3 regions of the Micrococcus sp. SL257 genome follow, and region 1 is predicted to be linked to each of the others. Evidence: riboswitches for the same ligand, from Rfam matches in the RefSeq annotation. Region 1 holds a riboswitch; each other region holds the start of a gene.

The links. Region 1 has a riboswitch for thiamine pyrophosphate ahead of OVA32_RS03595 (thiamine ABC transporter substrate-binding protein). Riboswitches for the same ligand answer to the same signal wherever they lie in the genome.
Region 2: linked by a shared signal. The riboswitch ahead of thiC (phosphomethylpyrimidine synthase ThiC) and the one ahead of OVA32_RS03595 (thiamine ABC transporter substrate-binding protein) in region 1 are both predicted to bind thiamine pyrophosphate.
Region 3: linked by a shared signal. The riboswitch ahead of OVA32_RS09185 (FAD-dependent oxidoreductase) and the one ahead of OVA32_RS03595 (thiamine ABC transporter substrate-binding protein) in region 1 are both predicted to bind thiamine pyrophosphate.

Annotation. Positions count from the first base shown of each region.
Region 1 is NZ_CP113053.1:755,518-763,108, forward strand. Features, by position in the region: gene OVA32_RS03575 (RNase H family protein) at 1-27, opposite strand, end outside; gene OVA32_RS03580 (TetR family transcriptional regulator) at 240-746, opposite strand; gene OVA32_RS03585 (ABC transporter ATP-binding protein) at 743-1,444, opposite strand; gene OVA32_RS03590 (ABC transporter permease) at 1,444-3,174, opposite strand; gene OVA32_RS03595 (thiamine ABC transporter substrate-binding protein) at 3,174-4,238, opposite strand; TPP riboswitch at 4,305-4,410, opposite strand; gene OVA32_RS03600 (AI-2E family transporter) at 4,457-5,743, shown strand; gene OVA32_RS03605 (agmatine deiminase family protein) at 5,709-6,758, opposite strand; gene OVA32_RS03610 (bifunctional proline dehydrogenase/L-glutamate gamma-semialdehyde dehydrogenase) at 6,890-7,591, shown strand, end outside.
Region 2 is NZ_CP113053.1:1,985,736-1,993,326, forward strand. Features, by position in the region: gene thiD (bifunctional hydroxymethylpyrimidine kinase/phosphomethylpyrimidine kinase) at 1-349, opposite strand, end outside; gene OVA32_RS09205 (membrane protein) at 423-1,580, shown strand; TPP riboswitch at 1,643-1,757, shown strand; gene thiC (phosphomethylpyrimidine synthase ThiC) at 1,754-3,559, shown strand; gene OVA32_RS09215 (hypothetical protein) at 3,930-4,850, shown strand; gene OVA32_RS09220 (hypothetical protein) at 4,847-5,983, shown strand; gene OVA32_RS09225 (ABC transporter ATP-binding protein) at 5,983-6,654, shown strand; gene OVA32_RS09230 (DNA-3-methyladenine glycosylase I) at 6,760-7,509, shown strand; gene OVA32_RS09235 (NAD-dependent succinate-semialdehyde dehydrogenase) at 7,573-7,591, shown strand, end outside.
Region 3 is NZ_CP113053.1:1,977,842-1,985,432, reverse strand. Features, by position in the region: gene thiD (bifunctional hydroxymethylpyrimidine kinase/phosphomethylpyrimidine kinase) at 1-203, shown strand, start outside; tRNA gene OVA32_RS09195 (tRNA-Arg) at 400-472, opposite strand; gene thiE (thiamine phosphate synthase) at 559-1,302, opposite strand; TPP riboswitch at 1,324-1,454, shown strand; gene OVA32_RS09185 (FAD-dependent oxidoreductase) at 1,448-2,617, shown strand; gene thiS (sulfur carrier protein ThiS) at 2,614-2,856, shown strand; gene OVA32_RS09175 (thiazole synthase) at 2,860-3,678, shown strand; gene moeB (molybdopterin-synthase adenylyltransferase MoeB) at 3,675-4,871, shown strand; gene argS (arginine--tRNA ligase) at 4,986-6,656, shown strand; gene lysA (diaminopimelate decarboxylase) at 6,665-7,591, shown strand, end outside.

The DNA of each region.
Region 1 (7,591 bases):
CCGCGGGTGGTTGATCCGTGCTCCCATGGCTTCGCCGGCTGTGTCGAAGGGGACCGCGCCGGAACTGTGAGCCGGGTCCGGCGGGCCATGCTGGTCCTGTGGCGGTCGGGCGGGATCGCCGTGGACGAAGGGGACGACCCGTCCCGACCTGTTCTGCTCTGGGCGACCTTACCGAGCGTACCTGTGAGGAGGCAGGTCTCCTCTCCTCGGCCTCCCGCGCGGCCGCGTCGGACGAGGCGTCAGAGCGGGTCCGTGCGGTGCCGCTGCACGTCCGGGCCGGTCGGCACGCCGAGCGCCTGCGCCTGCGCGCGCTGCTGCCGCAGGGACACGGTGCCCAGCAGCAGCGCCAGGGCCCGCTCCCCGTCCTCCGGGGTGTCCGCCGCCTCGGTGAGCAGACGGTGCAGGCCGAGGCCGCCCAGCCCGAGCGCGAGGGCGGAGAGCACCACGTCCGCCCCGTCCCGGTGCCGCAGCAGGGCGGCCTCCGCGGCCTCGGCGCGGCCCGCCAGGTCCGTGACGCGGCGGGCGCGCACGGTCTCCTCCGCCTCGGCGACGATCCGGTCCGCCACCCGCGCCAGCAGCGACTGCTTGTCCGGCACGTGCCAGTACAGCGCGGAGGCCTGCACGCCCAGCACCCCGGCCACGCGCCGCATGGACAGGTCGCCCATGCCGAAGTCCTGCAGGATCCCGACGGCGGCGTCCACCACGTCCTGGGCGGTCAGCCGGGGGCGGGGTGCGGGCGGGGTCATGCCTGAGAGGCTACCGCCGGGCCGTCCTCCTCCGCCGCGATGCGTCCCCCCGCACCGAGGCGCACGGTGCGGTCGGCCATCACGGCGGCCTCCGCGAGGTCGTGGGTGACGACGACGCCGGTCGTCCCCGCCGCCCGCAGCACCGCCCGGATGTCCTCGGCCAGGCGCCGGCGCAGGTCCGCGTCGAGCGCGGACAGCGGCTCGTCCAGCAGGAGCACCCGCGGGGCCGGGGCCAGCGACCGGGCGAGCGCCACGCGCTGGGCCTGCCCACCGGAGAGTCGCTGCACGGGCCGGTCCGTGAGCTCGGTCAGGCCCACCAGGTCCAGCAGCTCGGCCACGCGTGCCCGCCGCCGGGCCCGGTCCCAGCCGGCGGACTCGAGGCCGTACGCCACGTTCCGGCCCACGGTCCGGTGCGGGAACAGCTGCCCGTCCTGGAACACCATCCCCACGCCCCGGCGGTGCGTCGGCACCGCCGCCACGTCCCGCCCGTCGAGCTCCACCGTGCCCGCCACGACGTCCTCGAGCCCGGCGATCCCGCGCAGGATGGTGGACTTGCCCGAGCCGGAGGCGCCCACGAGCGCCACGATCTCCCCGGCGGCCACGTCCAGGTCCGTCCCCCGCACGGGGGTGGAGCCGTCCGGATAGCGGATCGCCACGTCCCGGAGCCGGAGGGAGGCCCCCGTCGTCGTCGGCGTCATCACAGACCTCCCGCCCCGGCCGGGCCCCGGGGGCGCAGCCGCTCGCACACCAGCATGATCCCGGCGCTCAGCACGGCCAGCACCGTGGCCGCCGCGAGCGCCATCCCGTAGTTGTCCGCGCCCGGCCGGCCCAGCAGCCGGGCGATCAGCACCGGCAGGGTGGGCGCGGACGGGCTCGCCAGGAAGCTCGTGGCCCCGAACTCGCCCAGGGACACCGCGAACGCGAAGCCCGCGGCCACACCCACGCCGCGCGCGAGGAACGGGCCGTCCACCGTGGCCAGCACCCGCCACGGGCCCGCCCCGAGGGTGCGCGCGGCCTCTCGCAGCCGCGGGTCCACCGCCGCGAGCACGGGCACGAGCGCCCGCACCGCGAGCGGCAGTGCCACCACCGCCTGGGCCAGTGGCACGAGCACGCCCGAGGCCGCCAGCTCCGGGAACGCGGCCCGCAGGGACACGACGAAGCCGAAGCCCACGGTCACCGCGGACACCCCGAGCGGCAGGAGCAGGGCGCCGTCGAGGGCCCGCTGGGCCACCAGCGCCGCGCGTGAACGGAAGGGCCGGGTCAGCAGCAGGGCCAGCGGCACGGCCACCACGAGCGTCACGAGCGTGGCGTCCACGGCCACCCGCAGGGACTGTTCGAGCGCCTGGGCCGGCGTCGACCCGCCCACGAACCCGCTGCCCGCGCTCGTGGACAGCAGCCGGTAGTTGCCCAGCCCCCAGCCGTGGCGGGTGTGGAAGGAGCGCACCACGAGCGTCAGGATCGGCGCCACCACGAGCGCCACCACCGCGAGCATCACGGCCACCGGGACCGCGTCCGCGCGCGTGAGCCGGGCCGGCGGCGTCTCCCGCAGGCGCAGCGCCCGCTGGGTGCGCGCCGCCGTCACGCCGGAGACCACGACGGCGGCCAGCACCACCGCGAACTGCAGCACGGAGAACACCGCCGCGGTCCGCAGGTCCAGGTAGACGGAGGTCTGCACCCAGATCTCCGACTCGAGCGTGCCGTAGCCGGGCCGGCCGAGCGTCTGGACGATGCCGAACGCGGACGCGCAGAACAGGAACACCAGCGCCGCGCTCGCGGCGATCGCCGGGGCGAGCTGGGGCAGCGTCACGGTGCGGAACGCCCGCCACGGCGAGGCGCCCAGGGTGCGGGCGGCCTCGGTCTGGCGCGGGTCGAGCGCGTTCCACAGCGCGCCCACCTGGCGCACCACCACGGACACGTTGAAGAAGACCATGGCCAGCACGACGGCGGTGGTCGTCTGGTCCAGCCCGGTGAAGCCGAGCGGTCCGCCGGGGGCGAGCAGGGCGCGGAACGCGACGCCGACCACCACCGTGGGCAGCACGAACGGCACGAGCACGAGGGCGCGGAGCACGGCCCGCCCCGGGATGCGACGCCGGTGCAGCACGAACGCGGTCGGCAGGCCGAGCGCCACCGAGACCACCGTGCCGGCGGCGGCCATGCCGAGCGTCTGGCCGAGGATGCGCCACGTGCGCTCGCGGGCGAGGGTCTCCCTGAAGGCGGTGAGGTCCACGGCGCCGGTGAACGCGTCGGCGTCGCCGCCGATCCCGCGCCAGAGCATGGCCGCCACGGGCCACGCGAAGAAGACGAGCAGGAAGGCGACCGGCAGGACGGCGGCCACCAGCCACCACGGGCCGAGCCCGTCCCCCCGGCCGCGGGCCCGCCGGCGCGGCAGGTCCGTGCCGGGGGCCGCGACCTCGGTGAGCGCGGACATCAGCGCCGGGAGGCCTCGGCCAGGGCGGTCCACTCCTTCAGCAGGTCCTCGCGGCGCTCGTCGATGCGGGCGGGGTCCGGGGTGATGGCGTCCTCGACGAGCGGCGCGTTCTGCGCCCACTCCTCGGGCAGCTGCACCGACTCGTCGATCGGGTACATGTACATCGACTCGGGCAGGGCGGACTGGACCTCCTCGGTGAGCATGAAGTCCACGAACGCCTGCGCGCCCTCGGGGTTCTTCGCGCCCTCGAGCACGCCGGCGTACTCGACCTGCGGGGTACAGGAGTCCTCGATCACCTCGGTCTCGGGGGCGAACGCGGGGGAGGAGGAGTAGGAGAGCACCACCGGGAACCGACCCTTGCCCTCGCCGCCGGAGAAGTCCGAGTTGTAGGCGTCGGACCAGCTGTCGGCGACCTTGCCCCCGTTCTCCATCAGGCCCCGCCACCAGTCCTGCCAGCCGTCGTCGCCGTACTTCTCCGTGGTGGCCGCGAGCAGCGCCAGGCCGGGGGAGGAGGCCACGGGGGAGGTGGCGACCGTCAGCTTCGCGTACTCGGGGTCGTCGAGCTGGTCGATCGAGGTGGGGGCCTCGACGTCGTGGGCCTCGAACCATGCCGGATCCGTGTTGAAGCACACCTGGCCCTGGTCCACCGGGGTCATGCGGTCCTCCACCATCCGGTCCTGTGCGGAGGCGGGCAGGTCCTGCGGGGTGTATTCGGCGACGACGCCCTCGCGGACGAGGCGGTGCGCCGAGTGGTCCTCCACGCCGTAGACGCCGTCCACGGTGGGCTCGTCCTTGGCCAGCAGGAGCTGGTTCACCACGCTGCCGGCGTCGCCGGGGGCCGTCGTCTTCAGGGTGTAGCCGGACTCCTGCTCGAACTTCTGGACGAGCTCCTGGGGCAGGTTGAACGAGTCGTGCGTCATGATCGTCACCGTCGTCGGCTCGCCGCCGGCGCCGGCGGCGGACGACGACGCCCCGTCGCCGGACGAGCCGGACACCGAACAGCCGGTGAGGGCGAGGGCGGCCACTGAGAGGGCGGCGAGGGCGCGGTGCGGGGTGCGGGACATGGCGGTTCTCCTCTGGGACGGCAGAGGGGCCGGGACGAGGCCGCCACCGGAATCCCGGGACGACGTCGACCGGGAGACTCGACTTCCTTCGCCGGTGCGGACCGGAGCAGGTTCGAGGGTCTGCGGCGGACCGCACTCTCAGCGCCGCGCGGGCGCTCCCCTGTCGATGTGGACTGGTCCCGACCCTACCCCGTCCGGCCCGCGCATAGACTGCCCGCGTGAGCGCCGCACAGCCCGCGGGGGTGACCCCGCCGCCCGCCTCGTCCAGCCCCGCCTCCGACTGGGACATCCGCCGCCCCCACCGCATGTGGCCGCGCATGCTGGTGATCGTCCTGACGCTCGCGGGCCTGGTGCTGGTGGTGCAGTTCTTCCAGGGGATCGCCTCCATCGCGGCGCCTGTGTTCCTGGGGCTGAACCTCGTGATCGTGGCCTACCCCCTGCAGGCCTGGCTCATCCGCCGGGGCCTGCACCCCGTGCTCGGGGCCGCCACCACCGTCCTGCTGGTCGTCGCGGTGATGGCCGTGTTCGGGGGCATGATGGTGTGGTCCGGCCTCGAGCTGGTGGCGGAGCTGCCCAAGTACGCGGACCGCTTCCAGCAGATCGTCCTGGACGTCTCGCACTGGCTCAACGAGCGCGGCGTGACCCCGGACATGGTGTCCCAGCAGCTGGCCTCGATCGACATGAGCGCCGTCACCGGGACGGCCGTCAGCGCCATCACGAAGATCGCCACGAACGTCTACGCGGTCTTCGGCCTGCTCGTCACCGTGATCATGGGCATGTTCTTCTTGGCCATGGACTCGATGGACGTCGAACGCCGCGTCCGCCTGCTCAGCACCGCCCGCCACGAGTTCGGCCACGCCCTGGTCGAGTTCGCCCAGGGCGTGCGCCGCTACTGGGTGGTCACCACGGTGTTCGGCCTGATCGTGGCGGTGCTGGACGTGATTGCCCTCATGCTGATCGGCGTGCCGCTCGCGCTCGTGTGGGGCGTGCTCAGCTTCCTCACCAACTACATCCCGAACATCGGCTTCATCATCGGCCTGCTGCCGCCGGCCGTCCTGGGCCTGGCGGCGGGCGGCTGGTCCGACTTCCTGTGGGTGGTGGTCAGCTACTCGGTGCTGAACTTCGTGCTGCAGTCCGTGATCCAGCCCAAGGTGGCCGGCGACGCGATCGGCGTGATCCCCACCGTCAGCTTCCTCTCCCTGCTCTTCTGGGCCTGGGTCCTCGGCCCGCTCGGCGCCATCCTCGCGCTGCCCTGCACGCTGCTGGCCAAGGCCGTGCTGATCGACGCCGACCCGAACGCCCGCTGGATCAACGCGCTCATCGCCTCGGACCTGAAGGGGATGGAGCGCCGTCAGTCCTCGCTCCTGGAACGGCTGCGCCCGGCGGCCTGGCGCTCGGACGCGCACGGGAAGGACGAGGACCGCGCCCCGACGGACGGCGGGGACGACGACGGCCCCGCGACCGACGAGGTCACGGGCGGGGCTGGAGCAGCACCAGGTCGTTGAGCGCGCCGGCCAGCCGCAGCAGCGGCGGGGCGGGGAACGACAGCTGGGGCAGCCCCGGGTGCAGTGCCGCGCACGCGGCGGCTGCGGCCTCCTCGCCCGCGGCGTCCTCGAACGCCGGCCGCAGCACCGCAGCGCCCAGCGGCAGCGTGTCCAGGAGGGAGCGGGGGCCCCGCTCGGCCGGGTCGTACGCGGCGGGCTGCGCCGCCCCGGTCACCGTGCGCACGCGCAGGGGCCGGCCGGCGGCGTCGTCGGCGCCCTGCAGGAAGCGCAGCGCCGCCGCCGCGTAGGGGTGCTCGGGGTGGAACCGGTCGCCGCGCCAGTGCACGGCGGCCTCGCCGTCGCCCCCCAGCCGCACCCACGAGGCCAGGTGGCCGGGCCCGCCCCACGGCCCGGTGTCCGGCCGCGGTGCCGGCGGCACCCACAGCACCCGGGTGATCCCCAGCAGGGCGGCGAACTCGGCGGCCACCTGGCCGGGGGTCCACGCGCCGTTGATCCGCCCGTCCAGCACGGGGTCCGCGGCCACCACGGCCGTCCCCTCGCCGTCGCTCACCCAGGCCCCGCGCGGGGCGCGCAGCAGGGGGGTGAGCAGCGGCAGTCCCGCCGCCTCCGCCACGGCCGTCGCGGCCGCGCCGTCGAGCGGCCCGGTCCCGGTCAGTCCCGCGGCGCTGCGCCAGGCGACGGCGGCCAGGCCCTCGGGGCGGCGGACGAAGCTCGGCCCGGTGCGGCCCAGCAGCGGTGAGCCCACGGGCGCGCGCAACAGGTCCACCTCCGGGGGCACCAGCCGCGCCGCCCCGGCGTCGCGCGGGTGGGCGAGCACGGTGACCGGCAGCACGGCGGCGAGCGTCTCGGCCAGGCCCACGACGGCGTCCCGCGTCTCCTCCAGCAGCGTCGGCACCGGGTGGCGGTGGGGCAGGACGAGCCAGGCCCGCTCGGGCGGGTCCTCGGGTCCGGGCACGGGCACGACGAGGTCCCGGCGCTCCCGCGCGTCGGTGGGGGCGGGGTCGACGGCGGCCATGGCGGACGGGCTCCTGGGAAGACGGCGGCGACGCGCGGGCGCGCGGCGAGGGGATGTCCATCGAGCATAGGCGTCTGACAGGAAGCCGCGGCGGTTTGACCTGTGACCCGGAACACGTGCAGAGTGCGGCCATGACCGCGATGTTCTCCGCCCAGGACCATGACGATCTCGACCGGGTCCTCGGCGCGACCGGCGGGATCCCCGACCCCGCCGACCTGCACGCCCTCGCCGACGATGCCGTCGTGCAGGTGCGGCGCTGGCTCGCCGAGTCCCGGGACCACGAGGCCGACTTCGCGGCCCGCCAGCTGGCGGGCGCCCTGAAGGAGCCGGGCGGCCTCGACTTCATCGTGCGCTTCGTGGACCACGTGGTCCGCCCCGAGGACCCCGCGATCGCCGCCCGGGCGCTGCGGGAGCTCGCCGGCCGCGCCCCCGGCTTCCTGCCCCCGGCCCTGCGCGCCGTCCTCGGCGTCGGCGGCCGCGCCGCCCCGCTCGTGCCGCGCATCGCCGTCCCCACGGCCCGCCGCGTGCTGCGGCACATGGTCTCCCACCTGATCGTCGACGCGCGGGACCGACAGCTCGGCAAGGCCATCGCGGCCCTGCGCGACGAGCACACCTGGCTGAACATCAACCTGCTGGGCGAGGCGATCCTCGGCCAGGGCGAGGCGGACCGCCGGCTCGAGGGCATCGCCGCGCTGATCCGCCGCGACGACGTCGACTACGTGTCCGTGAAGGTCTCTGCCGCCACCGCCCCGCACGCGCCCTACGCGTTCGACGAGGCCGTCGCGGACATCACCGAGCGGCTCACCCCGCTGTTCGAGCTCGCCCGGGATCGG
Region 2 (7,591 bases), 1.2 Mb from region 1:
CGTCCCCGCTCGAGGCCACCATGACCGGGTCCAGCACGACGACGGCGGGCCGGGTCTCCTCGAGCCAGCCGGCGACGGCCCGCATGAGCTCCACCGTGCCGAGCATGCCGATCTTCACGGCGTCCACGGCGATGTCGGCGGCGACCGAGTCGAGCTGGGCGCGCACCACGTCCACCGGCAGCGGGTGGACGGCCTGCACGCCCTGCGTGTTCTGGGCGGTGATCGCGGTGATCGCGGTCATCCCGTAGCCGCCCCACGCGGCGATGGTCTTCAGGTCGGCCTGGACACCGGCGCCGCCGCCGGAGTCGGAGCCGGCGATGCTGAGCACACGGGGGACGGCGGGGGTCATGCGGGGGCTCCTTCGGGTCGGGGCGGATCGGCCGCCCGGGCCGGGCCGATCCCGCCCATGAGAATGTAGTCGCATGTCCCACGTCACAGAGAGCTCCCCCGCGCACCCCGGCCGAGCCGAGGAGTCGGCGCCGCTGCGGCCGACCTCCCCGCTCGGGATCGCCGCCACGTTCATCGGCACCACCATCGGCGCCGGGTACGCCTCGGGCAACGAGATCCTGCAGTACTTCGTGAGCTTCGGCCTCTGGGGCGGCACGGGGGCGCTCGTGATCGCCGGCGCGCTGTTCTTCCTGCTCGCGGTGATCGTGCTGCGGCTGGCGCAGAAGCTGCGGACCACGGACATCCACCGGATCGTGAACCCCACGACGTCGCGCGTGCCCACCTGGTTCGCGGACCTGTGCATCACCACGTCCCTGCTGGGGACGCTGGTGATCATGCTGGCCGGGGCCGGGGCGGCGGTGCACACCGCGTTCGGGCTGCCCTCGCTCGTGGGCTCGCTGGTGATGGCCGCCGTCTGCGTGGTCTCGGTGCTGGCCGGCATCACGGGCCTCGTGCGCGTCCAGGCCGTGGTGGTCCCCCTGATCATCGTGGTCGCCGTCGGCGTCGCGGTGTGGGGGTTGGCGAACCCGGGGGCCGCGGTGGACGACGTCGCCGCGCTCGTGACCTCGTCCCCGCTGATCAACCAGTGGTGGCTCTCGGGCGTGCTGTACGTGGCCTTCAACATCCAGCTGGCCTACGCGGTGCTCGCCCCGATCGGCGAGGAGAGCTCCTCGTCGGGCCGCTCCCTCGTCGCCGGGGCCGGGCTCGGGGCACTGGGCCTCGTGGTGATGGCCGGCGCGGTGATGGCCGCGCTGACCGTCCACGCCCAGCTCATCGGCCGTGCCGAGCTGCCCATGGTCGAGCTGGCCGCGATGATCGGCGGCTGGGCCGCCCTGCTGTACACGGTCGTCCTGCTGCTGGCGCAGTTCACGACGGCGGTCTCGTGCCTGTACGGCGGTGTGGAGCGGATCGCCCTGCTGTCCTCGATGCGCCGCGTGCCGGGCTGGGCCATCGCCGTCGTCACTGCCCTGGCCGCCACCCTGCTCTCGAGCGTCGGCTTCTCCGACCTCGTGGGCACCGTCTACCCCGTCCTCGGGTACGCCGGCATCGTCATCATCGTGATGCTCATCGTGACGTGGATCGTCGAGCGCACCACGGTGCGCCGGCGGGCGGCCCGCGCGGCGCGCGCCTGAGCGGCCCGCCGCATGGCCGCTGCCGACGGCGGTGAGGCCCCGCAGGGGACGTGCTAGGGTCGCTCGCATCCCACGGGAGCCCCACGGCACGGGGCTGAGACCGGGCTGACGCCGCCCGGAGACCGTCTGAACCTGTCCGGGTCATTCCGGCGAAGGAAGAAGGAGCCGCGGCCATGTCCGTTTCCGAGCACACCCCCCTGCCCGCAGCCGAGTCGACGGCCGAGGTCGTCGCCGAGGAGAACTACCCCACGCACCGTCTGGGCTGGCTCGAGGATGCCGAGCACGGCATCCGCGTGCCCGTCACCGAGGTCCACCAGGACGACTCCCCCGACGGCACGCCCAACGCGCCCCTGACCGTCTACCGCACCATGGGCCCGGGCTCCGTGCCCGAGCGCGGCCTGCCCGCCCAGCGCGCCGAGTGGATCCGCGCCCGCGGCGACGTCGAGGAGTACGAGGGCCGCGAGCGCGACCTGCTCGACGACGGCCGCTCGGCCGTGCGCCGCGGCGCCGCCTCGCAGGAGTGGGCCGGCGAGCGCCGCGCCCCGCTGCGCGCCAAGGAGGGCGCGCGCGTCACCCAGATGCACTACGCCCGGCGCGGCGAGATCACCCCGGAGATGCGCTACGTCGCCCTGCGCGAGGGCGTGGACGTGGAGCTGGTGCGCTCCGAGGTCGCGGCCGGCCGCGCCATCATCCCGGCGAACGTGAACCACCCCGAGTCGGAGCCGATGATCATCGGCAAGGCGTTCGCCGTGAAGGTCAACGCGAACATCGGCAACTCGGCGGTGACGTCGTCGATCGCCGAGGAGGTCTCGAAGCTGCAGTGGGCCACCCGCTGGGGCGCGGACACCGTGATGGACCTGTCCACGGGCGACGACATCCACACCACCCGCGAGTGGATCCTGCGCAACTCCCCCGTGCCGATCGGCACCGTGCCGATCTACCAGGCCCTCGAGAAGGTCGGCGGCGACCACCAGGCCCTGACCTGGGAGATCTTCCGCGACACCGTGATCGAGCAGTGCGAGCAGGGCGTGGACTACATGACCGTGCACGCCGGCGTGCTGCTGCGCCACGTGCCGCTGTCCGCGGACCGCGTGACCGGCATCGTCTCCCGCGGCGGCTCGATCATGGCCGGCTGGTGCCTGGGCCACCACAAGGAGAACTTCCTCTACGAGAACTACGACGAGCTCTGCGAGATCTTCGCGCGCTACGACGTCGCGTTCTCCCTGGGCGACGGCCTGCGGCCGGGCTCCGTGGCCGACGCCAACGACGCCGCCCAGTTCGCCGAGCTCGACACGCTGGCCGAGCTGACGGAGCGGGCGTGGGCGTACGACGTCCAGGTCATGGTGGAGGGCCCCGGCCATATCCCGTTGCACCTGGTGCGGGAGAACGTGGAGCGCCAGCAGGAGCTGTGCAAGGGCGCCCCGTTCTACACGCTCGGCCCCCTCGTCACGGACATCGCCCCGGCGTACGACCACATCACCTCGGCCATCGGCGCCACCGAGATCGCCCGCTACGGCACCGCGATGCTCTGCTACGTCACGCCCAAGGAGCACCTGGGCCTGCCGAACCGGGACGACGTGAAGACGGGTGTGATCACCTACAAGATCGCCGCGCACGCCGCCGACGTCGCCAAGGGCCACCCCGGCGCCCGCGACCGCGACGACGCCCTGTCCAAGGCGCGCTTCGAGTTCCGCTGGCGCGACCAGTTCGGCCTCGGCCTGGACCCGCAGCTCGCCGAGGAGTACCACGACGAGACGCTGCCGGCCGAGCCCGCCAAGACCGCCCACTTCTGCTCGATGTGCGGGCCGAAGTTCTGCTCCATGCGCATCAGCCAGGACATCCGCAGCGAATTCGGCGGCGCGTCCGAGCAGGCGCGGATCGCCGAGGCCGGCATGGCCGCCAAGTCCGCGGAGTTCCGGGCCGCCGGCGGGTCCGTGTACCTGCCCGAGCCGACGATCCGCACCGCCTCGGACGCCTGAGGCCGGGACGCGGGGTGAGGTGGGGCGGGATGGCCCGCCCCTGCGCCACCTGACGATCGCGTCATGACCTGAGGGCCGCCACCAGGTCATGACGCGATCGCCAGGACAAGGCCCTCCGGGACGGCGAAGGCGCGGCCCCACGGACGGGGCAGTGCGCTCGGTGGTCGATCGAGTGGTGATGCCTCTTGACTCACACACACTGGGCTCACTATTCCGGCAGGCCCCCTGTGATGCGTGTCCCATCCGCCCACAGGAATTGAGTGGAGGGAATATGACGTGAAAGTCGACATGACCCCGCCGGTCCGCACCCCAGGGGCACTTCCCAGGTGAGGCATCATCCAGCCGCTCAGCTCTCCTCGGGCCAGCCGTGATGACCCGGATGCTCGTCTCGAGATTCCTCCTTCTCCTGATCACGCTCGGAACAGCAGCGCTCCTCGCGTCCTACGTCGGGGTGGAGAAGGAGGACCGCTGGCGCATGGACGGCACGGTGTACGAGATCTCGGCATTCCCCGCTAGCGAGGCCTGGCCCATGATCCGGACGTCGCTGACGGGCCCGGACTCCGGCTCCGCGGCCACCTCCACGAACCCCCACGTGACGGCCCTCGCCGGCCGACCTGCTCTGGGCGTGCTCCCGGACGGCGTCGCCCCGACCGCGGTCGTCCCCAGCACCTCCCCCTTCGCCGCACGTGCCGCTGCGGGCGAGCTGAGCTGGCCGGACGTCGATCGGGTCGTCGTCCGAGACCTCTCCTCCGCGCCGGATCGCGCCGCCGAAGCAGACCTCCTGGTCCCGTTCCTAACACCCGACAGTTCGTCCCTGACAGGTGTGATCGGCGGCTCACCGGCCCAGCTCGGCGAGCTCGTCCAATCGCTGCGGCGGGCCGGTGTCGTCGTCGACGTCGTCCCGCTCCCGCCGCCGTGGGAGGCAGCGATGCGACGCAGTGTCCATGTGCCCCTGCTCGCCGTGCTCGCCGGCTTCGCCCTGCTGGGCGCACAGGTCGTCTGGCGCACGACCCTGCGCAGTCGACTGCTCCCTGCCGTCACCTCGCACCGCCTCGTCGGTGCCTCCCCGCTGCGAGCGGCCCGGCTCGGTGTCCGGCCCGCCATGCTCGCCTGGGCGACCGCCGCCGCGAGTGCCGGCGGAGTCTGGCTCGTGGCATGGCCCCGGTGGGACGCGGAGATCGGGCTCACGGGGGACACCGCTCTCCTCTGGTCCGCCGTGCTCGTCGTGGACGCCATCCTCATCCTCAGCACGACCCTGTCCACCCTCTGGGTCCGAAGGGCACACGCATGACGGCAGCCATGCGGGCCGTTGCGGACGGCCTCCGCGACCTGTTCGACACGCCCGGACTGCTGTTCCTGTCCCTGCTGCACACGACCGTGGCGTCGGTCGTGTTCGGACTGGCCCTGGGCGTCGCCGGCGGGGTGACCACGGCGCTCGAGGTGCTCGAGGACGCCGAGTCGTCGGGCCTGGTGACAGCCAGGATCCTGGACCCCGCCGTCACGACCGACCTCCACCCCCGCGCCGTCGACACCGTTTCCCGGGCGTTCGCCGCCCATGTCGACGGAGTCGACCCCCGTGCCTTCCTCGTGACGGACGCCATCGGAATCGAGGACCCCCGGCTGCAGGGGGCGGTCATCGCCACGCCTGGTCTGGCCCGGGAGTTCGGCGCCGCTGCTGCCGTCAGTCCCGCCGAGGGTGTGTACTTCGCTCCCGCCGCGATCACCTCCGGGGCACCGGGCGGCACCGTGTACGTGGGGTCCACACCCCACAGCTATGCCGGCCCACTCCCCGGGGACGCGGCCGCGCCGCGGGCCGACGGATCCCTCTGGCCCCTGGGTGAGTCGCCCGTCATCGTCACCAGCACGACGACCATGGCCGGCCTGATCGAACCGGCCCAGCTCGCGGCGGTCTACGGTTCCGTCGTGGCACGCCAGGACGCGGCCTCCGAGGTGAGAGCGGCACTCGACGTCCTCGAGGACGAGACGGGCGTGGTCGCCGAGTTGGCCCCGATCGCCTCGGCCAGGTCTCCGATCGCCCGAGAAGCCCGCGGTGCCGCGCTCATGGTCACCGCCTACACCGCCGGGCTTGCCAGCGCCGTCGTGACGGTGGTGAGCCTCCTGACGACCATGACCCGTCGACTCACGCCCACGTGGCTGGCGCACCTGACGGTCGGGGCGCCCAGACGACTGATCCGGCTCCGGATCGCCACATCCGTGGCCGCGGTATGGGGCATTCCGGCCGTGCTCGGATCGTTGCTCGGCCTCGGCATCGCCTCGGAAGCGGGCGGACTGCGTCCGGCGCCTGCCGTCGTCGTGGTCGGGCTGGCGGTCGTCTTGGCGATCGCCGCTGCGTGCACCCGTCATCCCCTCCGCCAGCTGCACCGGGCCGTCCGCACGGCGGCACTCGTCGAAAGGACCGTGTGATGTCCCTGCTCACCGTGCACGACGTACACCGCTCCTACCGCGGCCCCGCCGGGGATGTCCCCGTGCTCCGCGGCGTCTCGCTCCAGGTCCCCGGGGGCGGCGTCCATGCGATCATGGGACCCTCCGGGTCCGGCAAGTCGACCCTGCTGCGGCTCCTCGCCTGCCTTGACACACCGGACGCCGGGAGCATCCGTGTGGCCGGGCGGAGCCTGCCGGCACCGTGGTCGTCCGACGGCGACGCCTACCGGAACCGGACGTGCGGCATCGTGCTCCAGGACCATCTGCTCATCGATCGGGCGACCGCCGTGGACAACGCGGCCCTGCCGCTGCTCTACGCGCGGCCGCGCACCTCGAAGCGGGAGCGCCGCACCATGGCCGCCGAGCTTCTGACGCGGCTCGGACTCGGAGACCGTCTCCACCACCCCGTCGGCCGACTCTCCGGCGGCGAGCGCCAGCGTGCGGCCATCGCCCGGGCCGTGATCATGGGGCCCTCCCTGCTGCTCGCCGACGAGCCGACGGGCGCCCTGGACGAGGAGCGCACCGACGAGGTGATGGGGCTCTTCCGCTCCATGTCCCAGCCGGAGCGGGCGATCGTGGTCGTCACGCACGACCCCGCCGTGGCGGCCCGGTGCGACCACACGTGGCGGCTGCGGGCCGGGCGGCTCGAGTGACGAGGTCCGACCGTGCCTCCTGCACAGGTGTCGGCAGACGGCGTTGCGTCCCCGGGCGTCGCGTTCCGGCTCCGGATGTCCGGGGCCGCTCCTAGGCTCGGATGCATGAGCGCGCACCACGCCGACGACGGCCTCCCCGTCCCCGTCTCCACCCTCGCCGAGGACCCACCGGCGGGCGGGCGACAGGCGCCGCCGAGTGGCGTCGTCGTGGGTGAGGACGGGCGGGCCCGCCCGCCGTGGGCGGCACGGGATCCGCTGCTGCGGGAGTACTACGACACGGAGTGGGGCCTGCCCGTCACGGACGAGCGGGGCCTGTTCGAGCGCCTCGTCCTCGAGGCGTTCCAGTCGGGCCTGAGCTGGCGGACCGTCCTGGCCAAGCGGCCCCGGTTCCGGGAGGTGTTCGCGGGCTTCGACGCGGACGCCGTCGCGGCGTTCGGGGACGCGGAGGTCGAGGCGCTGCTGGCGGACCCCGGCATCATCCGGAACCGGCGCAAGATCGAGGCGGCGATCGCGAACGCGCAGGCCGTCGTCGGGATGCGCGGCGAGCGGTTCACCCCGCTGCACCCGGGCTCCCCCGGCGCGGGCCCCGCCTGGCACGGCGACGGCGACCGGCCGGCCCGCGGTCTGGCGGGGCTGGTCTGGGCGCACCAGCCTGCCGCGACCCCACGGCCGGAGACGGTGGCGCAGGTCCCCTCGGCCTCGGAGGAGTCGCGCGCGCTCGCGAGGGCGCTGAAGGCGCACGGCTGCCGATTCGTGGGGCCGACCACGTGCTTCGCCCTGATGGAGGCCGCCGGGGTCGTGGACACCCACCTTCTCGGCTCGTGGCGAAGAGGGGCGTCCGGGATCTGGGAGTGAGCGGGGGCCTCCGGCAGGATGGGGAGCTCAACGCAGGACGTCCACACGAAAGGGTGACGACTGATGACCACCACCTCCGCCT
Region 3 (7,591 bases), 1.2 Mb from region 1:
GCGCCTCGCACGGCACCGGCTGCACCCTCTCCTCGGCCCTGGCCACGCTGGCCGGGGCGGGCCTGAGCTGGGACGACGCACTCGAGCGGGCCAAGCCGTGGCTGGCCGACGCGATGCGGGCGGGGGAGGCGCTCGCGGTCGGGGACGCCTCGCGGCCGACGTGGCACGGGCCCGTCGACCACGGTCATGCGCAGCGGGGCTGAGGGCGGGACCTCCGGGCTTCGACACGTTCGAGGCGGGAAATCCGGCGAATACGCACCTCGGGACGTCCCATGAGGTCGATTTCCCGCCTCGAATGCCGGTGACCCGGACCTCCCGCTCCGCTCGAGCGTCCGGGTCCGCAGAACCCAGAAGAGCCGGACCACCGTGTCGCCACGGGGGTCCGGCTCTGTTCGCTCGTGCCCCCGGCAGGATTCGAACCTGCGGCCTTCTGCTCCGGAGGCAGACGCTCTATCCCCTGAGCTACGGAGGCGGGGGTCGCGACGCGTCGAGCGCGTTGCGGACTCGTCGACTCTACACCATCAGGACGGCCCGTCCGTGACCTCCCCGCGGGGCGCGTCAGCCGGGCAGGCCCGCGCGCAGGGTCCGGGCCGCGGCCTCGGGGTCCTCGGCCTGCGTCACGGCGCGGACCACCACGATCCGTTCCGCCCCGGCCGCGCGGACCTCGGGCAGCCGGTCCGCGTCGACGCCGCCGATGGCGAACCACGGCCGCGCCCCCGCCGGGTCCTCCGCGTCCAGGCGTGCGGCGAGGGTCGGCAGTTCCAGTCCGACGGCGGCCCGGCCCGGCTTCGTGGGCGTCGCCCACACCGGCCCCGTGCAGAAGTAGTCCAGGCCGTCCTCCGCGCGGGCGCCGCGCACCTGCGCCTCGGTGTGGCACGAGCGGCCGAGCACCACGTCCGGGCCCAGCAGGGCGCGGCACTGCGCGGTGGTCAGGTCGGTCTGGCCCGTGTGGAACACGTCCACCCCGGCCAGGGCGGCGACGTCGGCGCGGTCGTTGGCGGCCGAGAGCGCCCCGTGCTCCCGGGCCAGCGGGACGAGCGTGGCGAACGCGGCCAGCTCGACCGCCACGTCCACGGCCTTGTCCCGCACCTGGATCACGTCTACTCCGCCGCGGAACGCCGCCGCGCAGAAGTCGGCGAACGCGGCCGTGTCGAGCGTGCCGTCCGGGCGCAGGAACCGCTGCAGGTCGGTGCAGACGTACAGCCGGGAGGCGGCGAGGCGGGCGCGGCGGCGCGCGCCGGGGCCGGTGCCGCCGTCGTCGCGGCCGGCCGCGGTCATCAGGAGCGGATCGGGGGAGTGCATGCGCCCACTGTGGCAGACTGGCCGCTGTTCCATGGGAGCCCGGGCCGCACACGCCGGGCTGAGAGGGCCGCAGGGGCGCACCGCGCCGGCGCGGCCGACCATCACCACTCGATGCGGGTCATGCCGCCGTGAGGAGGACCGGTCCGTGCACGTGGCCGTCGTCGGGGCCGGGATCATCGGCCTCACCGCCGCCGTGCGTCTGCGTGCCGCAGGCCACGCCGTCACCCTGATCGCCCCCGAGCTGGACGCCGCCGGGCGCCCGCACGCCGTGGCCGGGGCCACCCACGCCGCGGCGGGGATGCTCGCGCCGCTCGCCGAGACCCAGTTCAGCCAGGACGACCTCGCCCCGCTGCTGCAGGCCGGCTGGGAGGCCTACCCGGCCCTCGTGGACCTGCTCGCCGCCTTCACCGATGTGGAGACGGGCTTCCTCGCACAGGGCGCCTGGATCGTGGCCGCGGACCCCTCGGACGCCCGCGCCTGGGACCACGTGCTCGAGCACGCCTCGATCCTCGGTCGCCGGGTCGAGCCCGTCTCCGTCCGCGCGCTGCGCCGCGCCGAGCCCGCCCTGGCCCCGGGCCTGGCCGCCGGCTTCGACGCCCCGGACGACCATCAGGTGGACCCGCGACGGCTCGCCGCCGCCTGCGTCGCCGCCCTGCGCGCCGAGACCGGACCCGACGGCGGCCCGCTCCCGGTCGGCGCCGGACCCGCCGCCCGGTTCGTGGCCGGACGCGTCACCGCCGCCGGCCCGGAGGGCGAGGGGGTGCGCCTCACGCTGGCCGACGGGGGCGTCCTCACCGCCGACGGCGCGGTCCTCGCCGCGGGCCTGGGCCACCGCGGGATCGGCGGCGCGGCCACCGCCGTCGAGGTCCCGCTGCGCCCCGTCCACGGCGACGTGCTGCGTCTGCGGGTGCGCCCCGAGCAGCTGCTGCCGGGGGAGTCGCACCTGATCACCCGCACCGTCCGCGGCCTCGTCCACGGGCGCCAGGTCTACCTCGTGCCCCGCGCGGACGGCACCCTCGTGGTCGGCGCCTCGGCCCGCGAGGACGGCCTGGCCGGCACCTCCGCCGGGGCCGTGCTGGACCTGCTCGCCGACGCCGCCGCGATCCTGCCCGCCGTCCGCGAGTGCGAGCTGGTCGAGATCACCACCGCCGCCCGCCCCGGCACCCCCGACGACGCCCCGCGCGTGCTCGCCGTGCCCGAGGCTCCGGGCGCCGTCGTCGCCACCGGCTTCCACCGTCACGGGATCCTGCTCGCCCCCTGGGCGGCCGGGCGGATCCTCGAGCTGCTGCACGCCCGCCTGAAGGAGATCGCATGAGCACCCTCCCCCTGACCCTCAACGGAGAGCCCGCCGAGCTGGCCGTGGCCACCGTCCGCGACGTCGTCGCGCACGTCACCGGGCGCGCGATCGGCGAGGACGGCGCCGCCGCGGATGGGCGGCGGCTCGGCGTGGCCGTGGCGGTCGGCGGCGAGGTCGTGCCCCGGTCGGCCTGGGCCACCCGGGAGCTGGCCGCCGGGGACGAGGTCGACGTCGTCACCGCGGTGCAGGGGGGCTGAGCGATGGCCGAGCACCGCACCCCGCCCGCCGCCCCCGCGATCCCGCCGCTGCGGATCGGCGGCTACGACCTGGCCTCCCGGCTCATCATGGGCACGGGCGGCATCACCGACCTGACCGCCCTCGAGGGCGCCCTCGTCGCCTCCGGCACCACGCTCACCACCGTGGCGCTGCGCCGCTGGTCCGCGGACACCCGTGACGGCCTGGTCGCGCTGCTGGACCGCCTCGGCATCGACGTGCTGCCCAACACCGCCGGCTGCTACACCGCCCGGGACGCCGTGCTCACCGCCCGGCTCGGCCGGGAGGCGCTCGAGACCGACCTCGTGAAGGTCGAGGTCATCGCCGATGAGCGCACCCTGCTGCCCGACGTCGTCGAGACCCTCGAGGCCACCGAGCGGCTCGCCGCCGACGGCTTCACCGTCCTGGCCTACACCTCGGACGACCCCGCCATGGCGCTGCGCCTCGAGCAGGCCGGCGCCGCCGCCGTCATGCCGCTGGGCTCGCCGATCGGCTCGGGGCTGGGCATCCTCAACCGCGCACACCTGGAGCTGATCGTCTCCCGCGCCTCCGTGCCGATCGTGCTCGACGCCGGCGTGGGCACCGCCTCGGACGTCGCCCTGGCGATGGAGGCCGGCTGCGACGCCGTGCTCGCCGCCTCGGCGATCACGCGCGCCGCCGAGCCCGCCCGCATGGCCCACGCGTGCCGGCTCGCGCTCGAGGCGGGCTTCCACGCCCGCCGTGCCGGGCGCATCCCGCGCCGCGAGCACGCCCTGGCCTCCTCGCCGATGGCCGGGCGGGTCACGGCCGAGGAGGACGAGCGGTGACCGCCGCCCTGGACCCCGCCGCCCGCGAGCCCCGCGACCTCACCGCGCTGTCCGACACCCAGCTGGAGCGCTTCGCCCGCCACCTGAGCCTGGACGGCTTCGGCCCCGAGGCCCAGCTGGCGCTGCTGCGCTCCCGCGTCCTCGTGGTCGGCGCCGGCGGCCTCGGGGCGCCCGTGCTGACCTACCTCGCCGCCGCGGGCGTGGGGGAGGTCCACGTGATCGACGACGACATGGTGGACCGCTCCAACCTGCACCGCCAGGTGATCCACGCCGAGGCGGACCTCGGCCGCCCCAAGACCGCCTCCGCCGCCGCGACGATGCGCGGCCTGCACCCCGAGGTGCGCGTGGTCGAGCACCGCGAACGCCTGACCGCGGCCAACGCGCTCGAACGGGTCGGCGCCGTGGACCTCGTGCTCGACGGCACGGACAACTACGCGACCCGCTACCTCGTGGCCGACGCGTGCGAGATCGCGGGCGTGCCCGTGGTGTGGGGCGCGATCCTGCGGTTCGCGGGGCAGGTGAGCGTGTTCGCCCCGGGCGGGCCGCTGTACCGGGACGTGTTCCCGGAGCGGCCCGAACCCGGCGAGGTGCCCTCGTGCGCGCAGGCCGGAGTGCTCGGGGTGCTGCCCGGGATCATCGGCTCCCTCATGGCGGCCGAGGCGATCAAGCTGCTCTCCGGGGTGGGTGAGCCCCTGGTCGGGCGGCTGCTCTCCGTGGACGCCCTGACGATGCGCTTCCGTGAGCTGCGGCTCGTGCCCGACCCCGAGCGGACCCCCGTGACGGACCTGTCCGCCCACGCGGACCAGGCCCCCCGCCCGGACGACGCCGGCGCCCCCGGCTCGGCGGAGGCGTGCGGCGCCGCGGGCGGGGAGATCGCCCCCGCCGCGCTGGCCGCCCTGCTCGCCGACCCCGCCCGGGCCGCGTCCCTCACCCTGCTCGACGTCCGCGAGGACTGGGAGCGCCGCCTGCGCCGGGTTGAGGCCCCCGCGACGGTGGCCGATCGGCACGTCCCGCTCGAGGCCGTCCTCGCGGAGCCGGCGGCCCTCGCGCCCGGGCAGGACCGCGTCCTGGTGGTCTACTGCGCCGCCGGAGCCCGGTCGGCCCGGGCGCGGGACGCCGTCGTCGGGGCCGACCCGAGCGCCGGCGGGCGCGTCCTGTCCCTCGCCGGCGGCCTCGCCGCCTGGCCCGCCTGACCCCCACCCCGACGAACCCTGCGAGATGGCCCCCACCGCGGGCCGGAGGGGGCCATCTCGCAGGGTTCGTTCGCACGCGCACGGGCGCGGCGGCCCTTCCGTAGACTTGCGCGGGTGAAGCCCGAAGACCTCTCCGCCCTGCTGTCCGCTGTCCTCACCGACGCCGTCGATGCCGGTGACCTCCCCGCCGCGCTGCGGGAGGAGATCACCCCCGCGCGCGTGAAGGTGGAGCGACCCCGCAGCCGCGAGCACGGCGACTGGGCCACCAACGTCGCCCTCCAGCTGGGCAAGAAGGCCGGGATGGCCCCGCGCGACCTCGCCGGGCTCGTAGCCGAGCGCCTGACCGACAAGCCGGGCATCGCCGCCGTCGACGTCGCCGGCCCCGGCTTTCTCAACGTCACCCTGGACGCGGCCTCGGCCGGCGCCCTGGCCCGCGAGATCGTCGAGGCCGGCCCGGAGTACGGCCGCAACGACGCCCTGGCCGGGCACACCGTGAACATGGAGTTCGTCTCCGCCAACCCCACCGGCCCGCTGCACATCGGACACACCCGCTGGGCCGCGCTGGGCGACGCGATCGCCCGCCTCCTGCGCGCCTCCGGCGCGGACGTCACCGCCGAGTACTACGTCAACGACGCCGGCAACCAGATGAACGTGTTCGCCGACTCGGTCCTCGCCCGCCTGCACGGCCGCGACGTCCCCGCGGGCGGCTACCCGGGCGCGTACGTGCAGGAGCTGGCCGACGCCGTCGCCCTCGAGCACCCGGACGTGCGCGAGCTGACGGACGAGGCCGCCCGCCCGGTGGTCCGCGAGGCCGCGTACCGGCTCCAGATGCAGGACATCAAGGACACGCTCGCCGCCTTCGACGTGCACTTCGACGTGTTCACCTCGGAGCAGACGCTCCACGACTCCGGCGCGATCGACCAGGCCGTGCAGCGGCTGCGCGAGCAGGGCCACATCGAGGACCGCGAGGGCGCCGTGTGGCTCAAGACCACCGACTTCGGCGACGACAAGGACCGCGTGCTCATCCGCGCCAACGGGGAGCCCACCTACTTCGCCGCCGACGCCGCCTACTACCTCCACAAGCGCGACCGCGGCTTCGAGGAGAAGGTGTACCTGCTCGGCGCCGACCACCACGGCTACGTGAACCGCCTCAAGGCGATCGCCGCCGCCGCCGGCGACGACCCGGCGACGAACATCGAGATCCTCATCGGCCAGCTCATCTCGGTCAACGGCGCGAAGCTCTCCAAGCGCGCCGGCAACATCATCGAGCTCAAGGACCTCGTGGAGTGGCTCGGCCGCGACGCCCTGCGCTACGACCTGGCCCGCTACCCCGCGGACTCGCCCCTGACGATCGACCCCGAGCTGCTGCGCTCCGCCACGAACGACAACCCCGTCTACTACGTGCAGTACGCCCACGCCCGCGCCTCGGGCGCGGCGCGCACCGCGCAGGCCCACGGCGTGGACCGCTCCGAGTTCGACGCCGCCCTGCTCACCCACGCCACCGAGTCGGAGCTGCTGGCCCAGCTGGCGGAGTTCCCGGCCGTCGTCGGCGCGGCGGCGCGCCTGCGCGAGCCCCACCGCGTGGCCCGCCACCTCGAGGTGATCGCCGGGGCCTACCACTCGTGGTACGCCGCCTGCCGCATCGTGCCCATGCCCACCGACGACGGGACGCCGCGTCCCGTGGAGACCCTCAACCGCACCCGCCTGTGGCTCAACGACGCCACCGCCCAGGTGCTGGCCAACGGTCTCGGCCTGCTCGGCGTGACCGCCCCGGAGAAGATGTGAGCGCCCGGATGACGACGCCGCAGCCCGCCCCCGCCTCCCCGCTCGCCCCCGCCTGGCTCCCCGCGCCGGGGGACCCGGACGCGCTCGTGCCCGGCCTGTGGGCCGCCGGCGTGGACCGCGCCGCCGACGGCGAGCTCACCGTCCAGGGCCTGCGCGCGAGCGCGCTCGCCGCGGAGTTCGGCACGCCGCTGCTCGTGGTGGACGAGGACGACTTCCGCGCCCGCGCCCGCGCGTTCCGCGAGGGCTTCGACGCCGCGTTCGCCGACCTGTGCGGGGGAGCGGACGTCTACTACGCCGGCAAGTCCATGCTCACCCTCTCCACCGCCCGCTGGGCGGCCGAGGAGGGCCTGCGCGTGGACACCGCCTCCGGCGGCGAGCTGGCGATCGCGCTGGCCGCCGGCGTCGACCCGGCCCACATCGGCCTGCACGGCAACAACAAGTCGGACGCCGAGCTGCGCACCGCCCTCGAGGCGGGCGTGGGCCGGATCATCGTGGACTCGCTCGACGAGCTCACCCACCTGGCCGCGCTCGCGGCCGAGGTCGGCCGCCGCGCCCCCGTGATGCTCCGGCTGACCCCGGGCGTGCACGCGCACACCCACGACTTCATCGCCACCGCGCACGAGGACCAGAAGTTCGGCCTCTCCCTGGCCCCGGCCTCCACCGACCGGGACGGCAACGTGGCCGGCCGCTCGCCGGCCGCCGTCGCCGTGGCCGCGGCCCTGGCGGCCGAGTCGATCGACCTGCTGGGCGTGCACTGCCACATCGGGTCCCAGATCTTCGAGGCCGAGGGCTTCGGGCTGGCGGCCGGACGCGTGCTCGAGTTCCTCGCCGAGGTCAAGGCCGAGCACGGGGTGGAGCTGGCCGAGCTTGACCTCGGTGGCGGCCACGGCATCGCCTACACGGCCGTGGACGAGCCGCGCCCGGCCGCGGAGATC